DNA from 2 places in the Paramicrobacterium agarici genome. Region 1 is predicted to be linked to the other one. Evidence: riboswitches for the same ligand, from Rfam matches in the RefSeq annotation. Region 1 holds a riboswitch; the other holds the start of a gene.
The links. Region 1 has a riboswitch for thiamine pyrophosphate ahead of thiO (glycine oxidase ThiO). Riboswitches for the same ligand answer to the same signal wherever they lie in the genome.
Positions count from the first base shown of each region.

Region 1 (7,527 bases):
AGCTCGGCGGCCTCGTCGTCGTAGTCGCTGTGACTGCGTTCAAGAAAGAGATGGCCGTCACCGGGATACAGAAACAGACTCACTTTCTCGTGCGCGGCGTCGAGAGCCTTCGCCGCCGCTTCGTCGTCACCCACGAAGAACGGGTCGGACTCCATCGCGTGGATGTGCACCGGAACGTTGTCTGGCCACGGCCCGAAGGCGTCGGGATCGACGCAGCCGTACACGAGAACTCCGCCGCGCGCTCCAGGTCGAGTCTGCACGAGGTTCTGCGCGAAAGCGCTGCCCATCGAGAACCCGATGTACACGATATCTTCGGGAAGGCTCTGCACCTCGGCCCGGGCACGGGCCAGAAGCTCGTCGGAACCGACGGATTGAGCGAAAGCGATTCCGTCGTCGATCGAGTCGAACGTGCGGCCGTCGAAGAGGTCGGGCACATGAATGACGTGCCCCGAGTTTCTGAGAGTCTCGGCGATCGACTCGATCGCGTCTGTACGGCCGAGCACGTGGTGGAACATCACAACTTCGGTCATCACCGCTTCTCCTTCACGTTGTCGGTGTCAGCTCCGCCGCCGTCGCTCTTGGCGCGCTGAACCCTCTTCACGCTATGGCACTGGGCCGACAGTGTCGAGACGTGCAGGGTCGAGCTGTGCAGTGTCGGCTGTGCAGTGTCGAGATGCGCGACATGCATGGGTGACGTCCGGCGACGTCAGCGGGTGCCACGGCCCCGCTCCCACGCGTCGATTCCCCCGGCCAGCGAACGCACGGTGACCTGATCCGGTGACTCTGCAGCGAGCCGGTCACGTGCTCGCGCCGAGCGCACACCGCTCTTGCAGTAGAGCACCATTTCGCTGGCGCCGTCGCATACATCTGAAACCGCGCTCCAGCCCTCGCGCTCAATGCGCTCGAGCGGAACGTGCATAGACCCGGGAATCGCCGACAGCTCGCGCTCCCAGTCGTCACGCACGTCGACAACGGCGAGCAGGTCGTGAATTTCGGATGCTGCGTCGAGCCGCACCGCGAGCGAGGCCACGTCGACAGTGCTCAGGTCGTCAGTGCTCAGGTCGTCAGTGCTCAGGTCGTCAGTGCCCACGTCAGGCTCCCCGGCATCCGTCCCTTTGATGTTTGCACCCCCGGACAGAGCCGAGCATGCCTCCTCGGCCTCCCGAAGATCTGCGACGATGGGGCGCTGCGGATCCACCGTGAACTGCAAGGTGGAGTAGTCGGCGGTGAGAGCGTCATAGCGCAGGAGCCGCCCGACAAGCGGAGCGCCGATCCCGCAGATGAGCTTGATCGCCTCGGTCGCCATGGCGGACCCAACCGTGCCGCAGAGCACCCCGAGAACACCGCCCTCGGCGCAGTTCGGCACCGAATCGGCTGCGGGAACGTCGGGAAACAGATCGCGAAGCATCGGCCCTTTTCCCGGCCAGAAGGTGCTCACCTGCCCCGCGAACCGAATGATGGTGCCCCAGATCAGCGGGGTGCCCGTCAGCTCGGCCGCGTCGTTCGCGAGGTACCGCGTGGCAAAGTTGTCTGCCCCGTCGAGAACGAGATCGTGCCGAGAGAACAGCTCACGTGCGTTGTCCGCCGACAGCCGATCATTCAACGCTGTCACCGTCATGGTCGGGTCCAGGCGCAGCAGAGCATCGCGTGCCGAATCGACCTTGCGCCGCCCGACATCGGCCTCGCGGTGCAGCACTTGCCTTTGAAGGTTGGATGCTTCGACGACGTCGTCATCGATCACCGTGATCGCACCGATGCCCGCCGCCGCGAGATAGTGCAGGATCGGCGCGCCGAGACCGCCGGCGCCGATGACCAGCACCGAGGCGTTGCGCAGTCGCCGCTGCCCCACGCTGCCGAGTTCAGGAAGCGCGAGGTGCCGCGAATAGCGTTCGATCTCCCGGCGCGTCAGCGTGGGATGCGGCTCGACGAGCGGCGGGAGCGCGCCCGTCCCCGCTGCATCGGCGGCGAGCCGCGTCACAGGTCGGCCTCAGACGGACGTCGCGTCACCATGCCCTCGAAGGGCGATGAGGCGCGCGCGAGCGACCGCTTGGGAATGCGCCCGGCAGCGCGCGCGGTACGACCGGCATCCACGGCAAGGCGCATCGCCCGCGCCATCGCGGGGGCATCGTGCGCACGGGTGACAGCGCTGGCCAGCAGAACCGCGTCGCATCCGAGCTCCATCGCGAGCGCAGCATCCGACGCGGTTCCGATCCCGGCGTCGAGCACGATGGGCACCGTCGCTCGCTCGACGATGGTCTCGATGTTGTGCGCATTGAGGATGCCGAGCCCACTGCCGATCGGCGAGCCGGCGGGCATCACTGCGGCGACGCCCGCACCTTCGAGTCTCTTGGCAAGCGCAGGGTCGTCGTTCGTGTAGGCGAAGACCGTGAATCCGTCGAGCACGAGCTGCTCGGCGGCAGAGAACAGCTCGACGGGGTCGGGCAGCAGCGTCTCTTCGTCGGCGATCACCTCGAGCTTGACCCACGAGGTTCCGAGCGCCTCGCGCGCGAGCTGCGCCGTGAGCACAGCATCGCGAGCGGTGTAGCAGCCCGCCGTGTTCGGCAGCACGCGGATGCCGAGTCGTTCGAGCAGCGCGAAGACACTCGTCTGCGATGCAGCGTCGAAACGGCGGATTGCGACGGTCGTGAGTTCGGTACCCGAGGCGATGAGCGCGTCTTCAAGAGACGTGAGCGATGTCGCTCCTCCCGTGCCCATGATGAGCCGCGACGAGAGAGTCACCCCGTCGATCTGCAGAGGATCGGATGCTGTCATCGCGCTGGTCCGTGCCGTGTCGAGGGTCATGTCAGCCTCCCTGCACCGCTGTGACGATGTCGATGGTCTGCCCGCTCTCGAGAACGTGCGCGGACCAGCGGCTGCGCGGAACGACGGTGCCGTCGACGGCGGCGGCGACGCCGAGACTCGCGCCGTCCGCGGGCGTTCCGTCCTGGCCGAGGTCCCGACCTGTGAGATCGGCGACGATCTCGACGAGCGTCGTGCCGTTCTCGATGCTGTGCGGGGCACCGTTCACCGTGATGCCGTTCACGTTCGTGCTCATACTCGTTCTTCCTTTCGCGTGGCTGGAGCAAATCGATCCGAGGCGACAATGCTCAGAGTCTCGGCATCCCCGGCCTCGCCCGCCGCGAGGTCAGCCGTCAGCCGGGCTCCGAGAGGCGCGAGCAGGATGCCGTGCCGGAAGTACCCCGTCGAGACGACGCATCCGTCGTCGACGCGTCCGATCAGCGGCAGGTCGTCGGGCGATCCCGGCCGCGCGCGAGCGGTGACGTCGGTGATCTCACACTCGAGTACGCCAGGCACGACCTGCTCGATGTCGCGCAGCAGCTGGTGCACTCCCCCGGCGCTGATTCCGGCGAGTTCGTCTTCTCGCGTCGTTGCTCCGAGCACGAGGCTCCCGTCGGTTCGCGGCACAAGGTAGACGGCGCGTCCTCGAACAAGAGCGCGAATGGTGCGCGTCACGAGCGGCTGAAGTCGCTGCGGGGCGCTGAGGCGCACGACATCGCCCCACACGCGGCGCACGGGCACGTCAGGCATCCCCTCGATGGAGCCGGTGTCAGCGCCCGCGCAGATGACCACCTGGTCCGCCTGAATGTTCTGCCCGTTGTCGAGCGCGACCCCTCTGGTGCGACGTCCGTCCGAGACGAGCGCCACGGCATGGCGACGCACGATGGAGCCGCTCATGAGCGCGATGAGAGCCGCTGTCACTCGGCGAGGGTCTATCGAATGATCGCCACCGATGCGCACGGCAGCGGACACTCCGGGGCCAAGCGCCGGCTCGAGTGTGCGCGCGCTCGTGCCGCTGATGAGTTCAACGGTCTCACCGAGCGAGCGCTGCAGCGCACTGAGCTCACGCAGGCTCGCCATGTCAGCGACATCGGCGGCGCACACGAGCGTCTCCGTCTGCGTGTACCCGAGATCGTGACCGGATGCCGCCGCGAGACGTTCCGCGAACACGGGGTACTGGTCGGCCGACGCCCGCATCAGCGGGTGCAGCGGTGATTGTCCCCAGACCACCTCCGAGGCCGGGGCGAGCATTCCGGCCGCCGCGTAGCTTGCGCCCTCCCCCGGGCGTGGATCGACGATCGTGACCGCCCAGCCGCGGTCCGCGAGTGTCCACGCGGTCGCGAGACCGATGATTCCCGCGCCGACGACGACAGCATGCATGTGCGTTTCTCCCTCCGGCGGCATGATCCGCATCAGGTCTGGCGGTCGGCACGTGGCCCTCTCAGCCTCAACGAGGCTCCCGCGAACTTCCTCTACTCTAGGCACATGCCCACGAATCTGCGACCCGTGACCCTGCACGACGACGCGGTCCGAGCTGCACGGCAGCGTGCTCTCGAGAAGGCGCGGCTGTACGTGTGCACCGACGCTCGTCGCGATCGCGGCGATCTCGCCCGGTTTCTCGACTCCGCCTACGCCAACGGGGTCGACGTCATTCAGCTGCGCGACAAATCACTTGAGGCGCGCGATGAGATCGAAGCACTCGAGGTGCTCTCGGCGGCTGCCAGACGGCATGGAAAGCTCTTCGCCGTCAATGATCGAGCCGACGTTGCAGCTCTCGTCGGCGCCGACGTCTTTCACGTGGGGCAGGGTGATCTCTCGAGCGAGCAAGCCCGTGCGCTACTCGGGCCCGATGTGATTCTCGGCCGTTCAACCCACTCCGTCGGGCAGGCTGAGGCGGCAGACGACGACGCCGACATTGACTACTTCTGCGTCGGCCCGGTCTGGGAAACCCCCACAAAGCCGGGCAGGGATGCTGTCGGCCTCGATCCCGTGCGGCGAGCTGCCGAGTCCGCCCAGAAGCCGTGGTTCGCTATCGGAGGCATCACCGGCGGCGCGCGCCTTGACCGCGTCGTCGGAGCTGGAGCGCAGCGCATTGTCGTCGTTCGCGCCGTCACCGACGCCGACAATGTCGGCCGGGCAGCCCGGGCGCTTCGCGACCGGCTGGAGTAACAGCTCCGCGGTGCCCCGATCAGACCGGCGTGAGCGGATAGTGCGGCTCGGGCGGCAGCGTCACGGTGATCTCGTCGCCGGAACGAACGACTCCTCCGCGAGAGACGATGCCCATGACGCCCGACAACCGCACGGTCTCGCCGTCGTCGTTCGTGAACAGCACTTTCTTGAGCAGCCCCGGCTGAAAGTCATTGATCTGAAAGCACGGATTGCGCAATCCGGTCACGGTGATCACCGCGTCGGCGATCATCAGCCGAGTTCCGACCGGAAGCGCGAGCACGTCGACACCGCTCGTGGTGATGTTCTCGCCGAGGTCACCGGGCACGACGCTGTATCCGTCGCGCGCGAGCTGTTCGAAGAGTTCGCGATGCATCAGATGCACTTGACGCATGTTCGGCGTCGACGCGTTCTTCTTCACTCGCGAAAGGTGCTGCACTGTCGTGCCAGAGTGCGCATCGCCTGCCACGCCGATTCCCTCGACGAGCGTGATCTCGCCGACCGTCGGCTTGCTGAATGAGTGTGTCTCGCTCTGGTGAACTCCGACGACCGATGCCTTCACGATGTCCGCCTCCTACGCTCTTCTATCGCACGCCACGCGGCCTGCGCCGTGGAGCGCCGAGGCGCGTCCACGGGCGCGGGCAGTCATTGCTCTCGCGCGTCGCTGCCAGGCTGTTCGTCGTCGCGCTTCGCGGCCGCGGCATCGTCGTGCCCTCTGCTGTCGTCGATCTTCGCGGCCTCCCGGCGCGCTGCTTCGTCGAGGTCCGCTTCGATCTCCTCGGCCTCTGAGGTCGTGAGCTCGAACGCCCCCTCGTGCTTTTCGACGGCGCTCGAGACGCTCTCGACGAGAACGTGTCGCGCAAGCTGTCCACGCAGCACAAGCGGGTCTTTCGAGAGGTCTCTCCACAGGGCGATGCACAGCAGAAGCATGACGATCACGAACGGCACGGCGGACACGATCGTAATGTTCTTCAGGCCGTTGAGCGCTTCGGCGGGATTATCTCCGCCGGCGAGCAGCATGACGGCCGCGACTGCACCGGTCGCGACGCCCCAGAACAGCGTGAGCTTCTTCGTCGGCTCCTCAGCTCCGTTCTCTGACAGTCCTGCCATGACGATTGAGGCCGAGTCAGCTCCCGTGACGAAGAAGATCGCGACGAGGATGACCGCGATCACCATCAGCACGACAGTGATCCAGTCGGGAACAGGCATCTGGCCGAGGAAGTCGAACAGAACAGTGTCGAAGTCGATGTTCGGCGCGCCGTCGACGATCTGCGCGAGCATCTGAGATTTGTCATTCGCGGCTTCAGCACGTTCCTGCAGCCCGATTGCTCCGCCGCCGAAGATCGCGAACCAGATGATCGAGATCGCCGAAGGCACGAGCAGAACACCCGTGACGAACTGGCGCACGGTGCGACCGCGGGAGATGCGCGCGATGAAGAGCCCCACGAAGGGCGTCCATGACACCCACCAAGCCCAGTAGAAGATCGTCCACGTCGACATCCACTCGGCGACGGCAGGCGCATCGCTGGCCGGCGTCCGCGACGCCATCTGCGGAAGATCGCCGATGAACGCGCCGATCGTGTCGGGAATGACGTTGAGAATGAACAGCGTCGGGCCGCCGATGAAGACGATGACCGCGAGCAGAATCGCGAGCACCATGTTGATGTTCGACAGCCACTGAATGCCGCGCTCGATGCCCGAAACGGCAGAAGCGACGAACAGCGCCGTGAGCACGGCGATGATGATCACGAGCAGGCCCGTGCCCACGTTCTGCATGATGCCGGTCGATTCGAGGCCGCCGCCGATCTGGAGCGCTCCGAGACCGAGGGAGCACGCGGAACCGAAGAGAGTAGCGATGATGGCGAGGATGTTGATGACCCTGCCGCCCCAGCCATTCACGACCTTGTGGCCGAACAACGAGGTGAACATCGACGAGAACAGCTGGCTGCGGCCGAGCCGGTATGTTCCGTAGGCCATGCCGAGGCCGACGATCGCGTACATTCCCCATGGATAGAGCGTCCAGTGGAACATTGTCGTGCCCATGGCGGTGCTGACTGCCTGCGGAATCTGCCCGTCGACGGTTCCGGGAGGCGGCGACATGTAGAAGAATAGCGGTTCGCCCACGCCATAGAAGATGAGCCCGATGCCCATTCCCGTGGCGAACATCATGGCGATCCATGACGAGGTCTTGAATTGCGGCCCCTCGCCGTCTTTACCGAGCGGAATGGCGCCGAAACGGCTCGCGGCCACCACGATCACGAAGACGGTGAACACCGTCGCCGCGATCACGAACAGCCAGCCGAAGTTCTTCATCGTGCCGTTGAGGGCCGCATCGGCCACGGTGCCGAGGCCTGCGGGTGTGACGAAACCCCAGACGACGAAGGCAACCGCGAGAACGGCGGCAACGCTGAATACGATCCAGTCCGTGCCGTGCTTTTTCTCGTGCTTGCGCCGCTTGGCGCTCTTCTTCAGCTGCCGGATCAGGTCTTCGGTGGAATCGAGGGTGCTCATGTTCGTCCGCCGGGCCGGGAACGGACCGCGGCTCCTCGTCCTTCCGTGATG
Region 1 is NZ_PDJE01000001.1:2,721,960-2,729,486, forward strand. Features, by position in the region: gene ATJ78_RS13325 (dienelactone hydrolase family protein) at 1-530, opposite strand, end outside; gene moeB (molybdopterin-synthase adenylyltransferase MoeB) at 707-1,978, opposite strand; gene ATJ78_RS13335 (thiazole synthase) at 1,975-2,802, opposite strand; gene thiS (sulfur carrier protein ThiS) at 2,804-3,055, opposite strand; gene thiO (glycine oxidase ThiO) at 3,052-4,179, opposite strand; TPP riboswitch at 4,172-4,272, opposite strand; gene thiE (thiamine phosphate synthase) at 4,285-4,968, shown strand; gene ATJ78_RS13355 (MOSC domain-containing protein) at 4,988-5,530, opposite strand; gene ATJ78_RS13360 (BCCT family transporter) at 5,611-7,476, opposite strand.

Region 2 (7,527 bases), 240 kb from region 1:
GTGCATGAGATCGCTCACTTCTACGGCATCGATGATGACGAGTTGCATCGCCTCGGCTGGGCGTAGCGGCGCGCGCGCTATCTCGCGTTAGCCTCGAAGCACACGCGAGCTGGAGGGCGCACATGCGAGTATTACGGGCATTCGGAATTGCCATCGGTGCGCTCGTGATCCTCGCCGTCGGCCTCTACGCCCCGGCGACGCTGCTCGCCCCTCTGCCCAACGCGACAATGGCCGAGCGCGACGTGACGGAGTCGACGGATGGCACGCCGCCTGCGCTGCCCGATGCTGGGGCGAGTGCGATCGCCGAATCCGCTGAGGGGCCGGTCATCGCGCGGGCGGGCGAATCAGAACCTGTACCGATGGCGGGCATCGCCAAGGTCGTCACGGCGCTGGTTGTGCTCGACGCCCATCCGATGAGCGCTGACGAGGAAGGCGAGACGGTTCCGATCACCTCGCGGGACTTTCTGCGATACAACGACTACCGGGATGCTGGGGCACGCGTCGTCACGGTGTACACGGACGACACGTGGTCTCAGCGCGCCATGCTGCAGGCGGTGCTACTCGGTTCAAGCAACAATCACGCCGACACGCTCGCGGCGTGGGCGTTCGGCTCTGTCGACGCATACGTCAACGAGGCTGCGAAGTGGCTCGCGCAACATGAGCTCACCGACACGACGGTCGTCGACGCGACGGGGCTGTCGCCCGACGACGTATCGACAGCATCCGATCTCTCGCGGCTTGCCGCGCTCGCCATGGCGAATCCCGTGATACCCACGGTGCTCGAGCAGGACGTGAGCGGCATTGCCGAGGTGCGCGGTGTCGAAAACACAACGTCGTACATGGCCGAGCGCAATGTCACGGGCATCTCGCGCAGCTTCACCACTCAGGCCGGAATCTGCCTGCTGTTCGCGGCGACGGTGCCCGTCGACGACACGACGTACACGTTCTACGGCGCGATGGTGCGCATGCCTGACTGGGACTCGCTCGATGCCTCGATGTCTGCGCTCATGGACAGCGCAGAGAAGGGAGTCCACACGGGACCCGTGCTTCCGGAAGGCACTCCCGTCGCGACGTTCACCACGCCGTGGGGCGCGACTGCCGACGGCGTGATCGGTTCATCGGCAGCGGTGACGCGCTGGGTTGGCGCGTCACCGGTCGTGCACGTCACGACAAACGGATTCGCCCTCGCCACCGAGGGTGACATCGTTGCAACGGCTTCCGTCTCTGAGGGCGCCTCGACATCGGACATTCCCGTCAAGATCGACAAGACCGTGCACGCTCCCGACGTTCTGTGGCGGCTCTCGCACCCGATTGAGCTCATTCCAGCATTCGTCGATCAGATCTTCGGCGGCTGACTCAGCGATCCGACCAGAGCACAAGGTCTGCCGAGGCCACCGGGTCATGCTTGGCGATGAATTCGTCCACCTGCTCAGACCACTCGTCCCAGTGATCGTCGAACCCTCCCCTGTCTCGTTCCAGAGCTCGCCGCTTGCGTGTGTGCGGCTCTCCGTCGAGCCAGACATTCAGATGGCTCAATGGAGCATTGCCGCGTGTGAGCACGCCGCAGCCTTCGATCAGGAGAGCACGGTCGGGCCCCACCTCGTGCCACTCGGCGAGATGCCCCGCATGCCAGTCATAGCGCTGCCAGTGACCCCGCACTCCCCTGCTCAGCGGACCGAGCAGGTGCTGCTCGACATGCTCGCCCGCTCGCGCGAGTCCGCCCCACCCGGGATAGATGTCGTCCATGCGCACGAGCACGGGAGGCTCACCCGGCCAGAAGGCGACCACCGCGTCGGCGGTCGACGACTTGCCGGCTCCGGAGGGTCCGTCGATCAGCAGAATCGGGTGCTGCGTGGGCAGCCGCAGTGCCGCCGCGGCGATCGCGCGGGCGTTCTGCACGATGCGGATCGGTATCTCAGGCAAGAACGAAGCTCCAGGTCCCCACGGCGAGCGCGCTGGAGACGGCGGCCGCGGCGATCAGCACGCCGATGCCGACGAGCACGACCTCCGCCGTGCCAAACCGGGACTCGCGTGCCCACGTACGAGGGGTCGACGAGCCGAATCCCTTCGCTTCCATCGCCGTCGCGAGCTTGCTGCCCCGGCGAATAGCAAGAACCAGGAGGGCGAAAGCCTGCGCGGCGAACCGTCGAATCGGCTGTGAATCTGCGACGCCGCGTGCGCGACGCGCGCGGCCCATCGCTCGCCAATCGTCGATGAACAGTCCGATCATGCGCATCCCCGCGAGAGCGCCGAGAACGAACCGCGCCGGGAGCTTCAGCACCTGGGACAGTCCGTCGGCGAGTTCGGTCGGATCAGTCGTCGCCATGAGCACGACACCGGGAATGCCGATGGCGAGCACGCGAAGCATGATGGCGACGCCCAGCATCAGCGATCCCTCGCTGATCGTCGCAATGCCGAATCCGGCCAGTTGCGCACCCGCGTCTTCTCCGTATAGAACCGTCGTGATCGCTGCGAAGGGGGCTGCGAACCAGACGGGGGCCGTCCGGATCCAGAATGAGCGTGCGCTGAGGCCGGCGAACCCGACGAGCGCGAGCGTGAGCACGAGGGCGACCGCTGCCGAGACGATATCGACAGACAGCAGAAGCGTGACACTGATCACGAGCGCGGCGATGAGCTTGGCAACGGGATTGATGCGCGCCGCGAGCGACGGCGCGAGCGGCACGGTCTCGGCACTCATCGCAGAACTCCCTCGGGGCTGCCGAGACGAATCGTCGCGTCGGCGAGGGCGTCGACGAGCGGGCCGTCGTGCGTCACAGCGACGACGCACGCTCCTTCGTCGACGAGTCCTCGAAGCAGCAGCACGAGCTCGCGCCAGGTCGTCGCGTCCTGCCCGAACGTCGGCTCATCGAGAACGAGCATGCGCGGGCGAGAGGCGAGCACCGTCGCGACCGAGAGGCGCCGCTTCTCGCCCCCTGAGAGCGTGAACGGATTGGCATCGGCGACGCGAGCGAGCCGTAGCCGTTCAAGCAGCTCGTCCGTCCGCCGTCTCACCTCGCTGTCGCTGAGCCGAAGCGCCCGCGGCCCGACGGCGAGCTCGTCTCTGACTCGCCCGGTCAGAAATTGATGTTCGGGCTGCTGAAAAACCGTCCCGATGCGCGTGAGCAGCTCTCGAGACCGCCACCGGTGCGGCTGCGTAGCGGCGCCGTCCCTGAGTTCTGGCATCGCCTCGAGACGTCCTGCCGCCGGCGGCAGGAGGCCTGCTGCGGTGAGCGCAAGCGTGCTCTTTCCCGCTCCGTTGACGCCGACGACGGCCGTGGTCGTCCCGGCGTTGAGATCAAACGTGAGATCGGACGCCGCGATGACGGGGCGCTTCTGCGCAAACGGCACCCGGCCGACGGCGAGCTCTTCGCTCCGCATCAGAAGCGCACCGGGTTCGCGCTCCGGCGGCGCACCGACAGCCGGCGGGTGATCTGGCGTCCAGATGCCCCTCTCCGCGAGGCGCGCTCCCTGCCTTGACAGGACCTCGCGCGTCGGCCCGTCAGCGAGCAGTCCTCCGCCGGGCTCGAGCACGACGGTTCGCGTCACGACGTCCTGCCATACAGCGACGCGGTGCTCGACGACGACGAGAGTCATTCCCGTCTCTCGCGCGACGTGTGCGACGACATCGCGCACCTCGCGCACGCCGTCGGGATCGAGATTGGCCGTGGGCTCGTCGAGCAGCAGCAGTCGCGGCCGCATGGCCAGAATGCCCGCCAGCACGAGCCGCTGCACCTGACCGCCCGACAGCTGAGACGTTGGGTGGTCGAGCGCAAGGTCGAGCCCGACCGCATCCAGTGCCCACCGAACTCGGCGCCAGATTTCGTCGCGGGGAATGCCGAGGTTCTCGCATGCGAAGGCGATGTCGTCTCCCACGCGCGCCATGACGATCTGACTGTCGGGGTCTTGGAGTACGAGACCGACGACACCGCGCGCATCAGCCGGGTGTCGCCCATCGACGGCGATGCTGCCCGCCTGGTCTCCGTCTTCGTCTCCCCCGAGAACTCCCGCGAGTCCGTGCAGGAGCGTGGACTTTCCTGCACCGGATGCTCCGAGCAGAAGCACGCTCTCGCCTGGCTCGATCGTCAGGTCGATGTTATGCACTGCCAGTCGATCGCGACCTGCGTGGGTCCACCCCCATTCGCGCAGTCGAACGTGGGCGCCCGCCATCAGGATGCCTTCCGGCGCACCTCGCGGCCGGCGGCGAAGCGGCTCAGCGCGCCGGCCGAGGCGAGTCCTCTCATTGCCGCCCACGACAGCAATCCCGCGATCACGACTCCGGAGACCGCTGCGCTCACGTAATAGACGACTTTGAACTGCGGAGCGAGCACGGCGTAGTCCGTGAACGTCGTGTCAAGAAATGCCATGGCGATTCCGGCGCCGAAGCCCGCCAGCAGCGCGACATACACACGGTAGTTCCCGTACAGGAAGAGTGCGAACACGATTTCGGCGCCGAGTCCTTGAACAAGTCCCCAGATGAGCGTCGAGAACCCCCACTGATTGCCGACCAGCGCGGAGACCGTCGCGGCGACGACCTCGGCAAACAGCGCGGCGCCGGGCTTGCGGATGATCAGTCCGCCGAGCACGCCGGCGAACAGCCACCCGCCGCCGAGAAGCGCACTGAGTCCAGGCGTAACCGCGAGCGGCAGACTGAGCGGCCCGTATGCGATGTTCCAGAATAAGAAGACGACACCGGACGCGACGCCGATGACGCTCGCGACGACGATATCGACCACGCGCCAGCGAAGCGTGCGGTGGGTGGACCCGAGGACTGGTTTGGTTGTCTGCACGTACGTGCCCCTTTCGCAGGTGAATTGGGCACGGGTTATGAGAATGTCACTCCCTGCGCTGGCATGACCCAGATCAGGTTCGACGGTCGAAAGTTGAGAACTTTCCTCTCAGCCCGGCTCACCGGACTCCCGTGTTAACTGCCAGTGTAGCCTCTCGCGGCGGCCGTCTGGCGGCGAACTACTTTTTGAGCGCCTTGATGATTCCCTTGAGAGCCGTGCCTGCGACGCACACGAGGGGAACCCCGACCGCGAGCAGCGAAATCAGGTTGGGCTCGAAGCGCACCGTGTCGCCCGTGCGGATATAGGCGCCGACGGGCATGCTCATGCCTCCGCCACCGCCTCCGCCACCCTGTGCCCCTGCGCTCTTCTCTGAGGAGAGGCCGCCGGTCGCGTCTCCCTCTCCGGCGCCGAACCCGTATGAGGCGAGTGCAACGGGCACGATCTTCACTCCGTCGACGTCGACGACGTCTCCGTACACCGTCGTGACACCGACCGACTTGAACTTGTCTGCGAGATCCAACGCTACGTTTCCCATGTGCCAACGCTACCCCGCAATCGTCCGCTTGCCCAGGGTAAGCCGCACTCAGGTTGCGCGCTGCCCAGGATGGCGGGTTCCGCCAGCGGTCGACGGCCGGGGCGAGAGAAGGGATGCTGCCGTAACGGCGTCGGCGCCGAATCGTCCTCTGAGAGCATCCACCGTGTTCTCAGCATCTCGCCACTCTTCGTCGGGGTCCCACAGACTCATCGACGGTGCTCCATCGGTAAGCCGTTCTGCGCGCACTCCGATGAGGCGCACCGGTCTGCCGCTCACCTGCAGTTCGCGGAACAGCTCGAGGCTCGATTCGTAGAGCCGTCTGGCCACGTTCGTGGGTTCGGGGAGCCTGCGGGAACGGTTGAGCGTCGTGAAGTCGCTGTAACGCAGCTTGAGAGCGACTCCTTCAGCCGCGACGCCGCCTGCCCGCAGTCGCGCCCCCACTCTGTCGCTCAGTCGCAGAAGCTCACGTTCCAGCAGAGCCTCGTCTGTCACGTCTTCGTGGAACGTGACCTCGTGGCCGACGCTCTTCTCGACGCGTTCGGTCACCACGCTTCGCGGGTCTTGCCCCGACGCGAGAGCGTGCAGACGCTCGGCCGTGGCCATACCGAGGGCCGAGCGCAAAACGGAAGGGGGAACCTCGGCCACGTCAGCGACGGTGCGCAGTCCGAGCCTCAGCAGAGCCTCCTCCGTCTTTCCGCCGACGCCGGCCAGAGCCCGGATCGGGAGTGGATGCAGAAAATCAAGCGTCTGTGCGGGCGGTACGACGAGAAGGCCGTCGGGCTTTGCCATGCCCGAGGCGAGCTTTGCGATGAACTTCGTCCCCGCAGCGCCGACAGAGCACGTCAGCCCCGTCTCATCGGCGACGCGGCGCCGAATCAGCCGAGCTATCGCCGCGGGACGTCCGAGCAGGCGGCGAGCGCCCCGCACATCGAGAAACGCCTCATCGATGCTCAGACGCTCGACGGTCGGAGTGATGTCGTCGAAGATGCTCATGACGCGTGCCGAGTAGTCGCGATAGAGGTCGTGGCGCGGTGGCAGCACGATCGCCTTCGGGCACAGCTGAAGGGCACGCGCCATCGGCATCGCCGAGCCGACACCGTATGCTCGCGCCTCGTACGTCGCCGTTGTCACAACAGACCGCCCCTCGCGACCGCCGACGATCACGGGCAGCCCGCGCAGCTCCGGATGATCGAGCAGCTCGACCGACGCGAAGAACGCGTCGAGGTCGACGTGCAGAATGGTCGCACCTGAATCGTCGACGTCGTCGCCTGAGACGCGGCGGGCGCGACCGTCTTGACGTGACATGGTGCCATTCTCCCCCACGTGGCTGACAGCGTGTCAGACCAACGCGATGACGAGCGGATGCAACCACGCTCGGAACGCCTCCGCGTCGTCGCGGAGACTCTCGCTCACGACGATCGTGTCCGGCGCGGCCACCCACGCGCCCGAGTCCGACAGCGGCAGAACCGCCAGGTCGAGACGGAACGACGTCGCTTGCCTGCGCAATTCGAACTGGCGCTTCTGAACCATTCCATACACATCGGCGAGCGGATGGTCGCGCGTCTCGACGGCCTTCAGGTATTCGTAGCGACGGATGCGCGCCCACTCCATCGCAGTGTCGTATCCGCGGTAGACCGCCTCCTGCAGTTCGAGCGCCCGATCAAATGCGGCGAAGTGCGGAGGGAGCACTTCGCTGATGAACGGGCGCGTCTCGAGCGGCACGATTGCCGCCCACCAGCCGCGCCATTGGGTGATGAGCTGCCCGGTATCGATGCCGGACGTATCGATCCTGCCGACATCGGGAGTGCCCCGTGGCAGCTCGGGCGCGCAGTCGTCGCTGAGGCCGGCGAGGTCTCTCAGGGCAAGCGCCAGCAAGAGGTCCCACGGACAGTCCTCCGTGACCTGCCAGCGAATCGTGCCCTCGACGAGCATGACTACATAATAGGTCGCCGCATGCGCGGGCGCCAGGGTACGAGAACGGCGGCAGCGCCGGTCTCAAGAACCAGCCGCTGCCGCCGTTGATCGAGTCCTACTCTGCCGCGCGTTCGAGAATGAGCTCGCGCACTCGAGCGGCGTCCGCCTGACCGCGCATGGCCTTCATGACCGCGCCGATGATCGCGCCGGCAGCCTGCACCTTGCCGTCCTTGATCTTCTGCATCACGTCGGGCTGAGCAGCAAGCGCCTCGTCGATCGCGGCAATCAGCG
Region 2 is NZ_PDJE01000001.1:2,485,154-2,492,680, forward strand. Features, by position in the region: gene ATJ78_RS12160 (metallopeptidase family protein) at 1-66, shown strand, start outside; gene ATJ78_RS12165 (D-alanyl-D-alanine carboxypeptidase family protein) at 123-1,355, shown strand; gene ATJ78_RS12170 (nucleoside/nucleotide kinase family protein) at 1,357-1,923, opposite strand; gene ATJ78_RS12175 (energy-coupling factor transporter transmembrane component T family protein) at 1,916-2,698, opposite strand; gene ATJ78_RS12180 (ABC transporter ATP-binding protein) at 2,695-4,101, opposite strand; gene ATJ78_RS12185 (ECF transporter S component) at 4,167-4,787, opposite strand; TPP riboswitch at 4,821-4,930, opposite strand; gene ATJ78_RS12190 (spore germination protein GerW family protein) at 4,966-5,322, opposite strand; gene dinB (DNA polymerase IV) at 5,371-6,627, opposite strand; gene ATJ78_RS12200 (hypothetical protein) at 6,661-7,254, opposite strand; gene gatB (Asp-tRNA(Asn)/Glu-tRNA(Gln) amidotransferase subunit GatB) at 7,352-7,527, opposite strand, start outside.
Region 2: it holds a riboswitch for thiamine pyrophosphate, as region 1 does, so the genes downstream of both, ATJ78_RS12185 (ECF transporter S component) here and thiO (glycine oxidase ThiO) in region 1, are expected to answer to the same signal.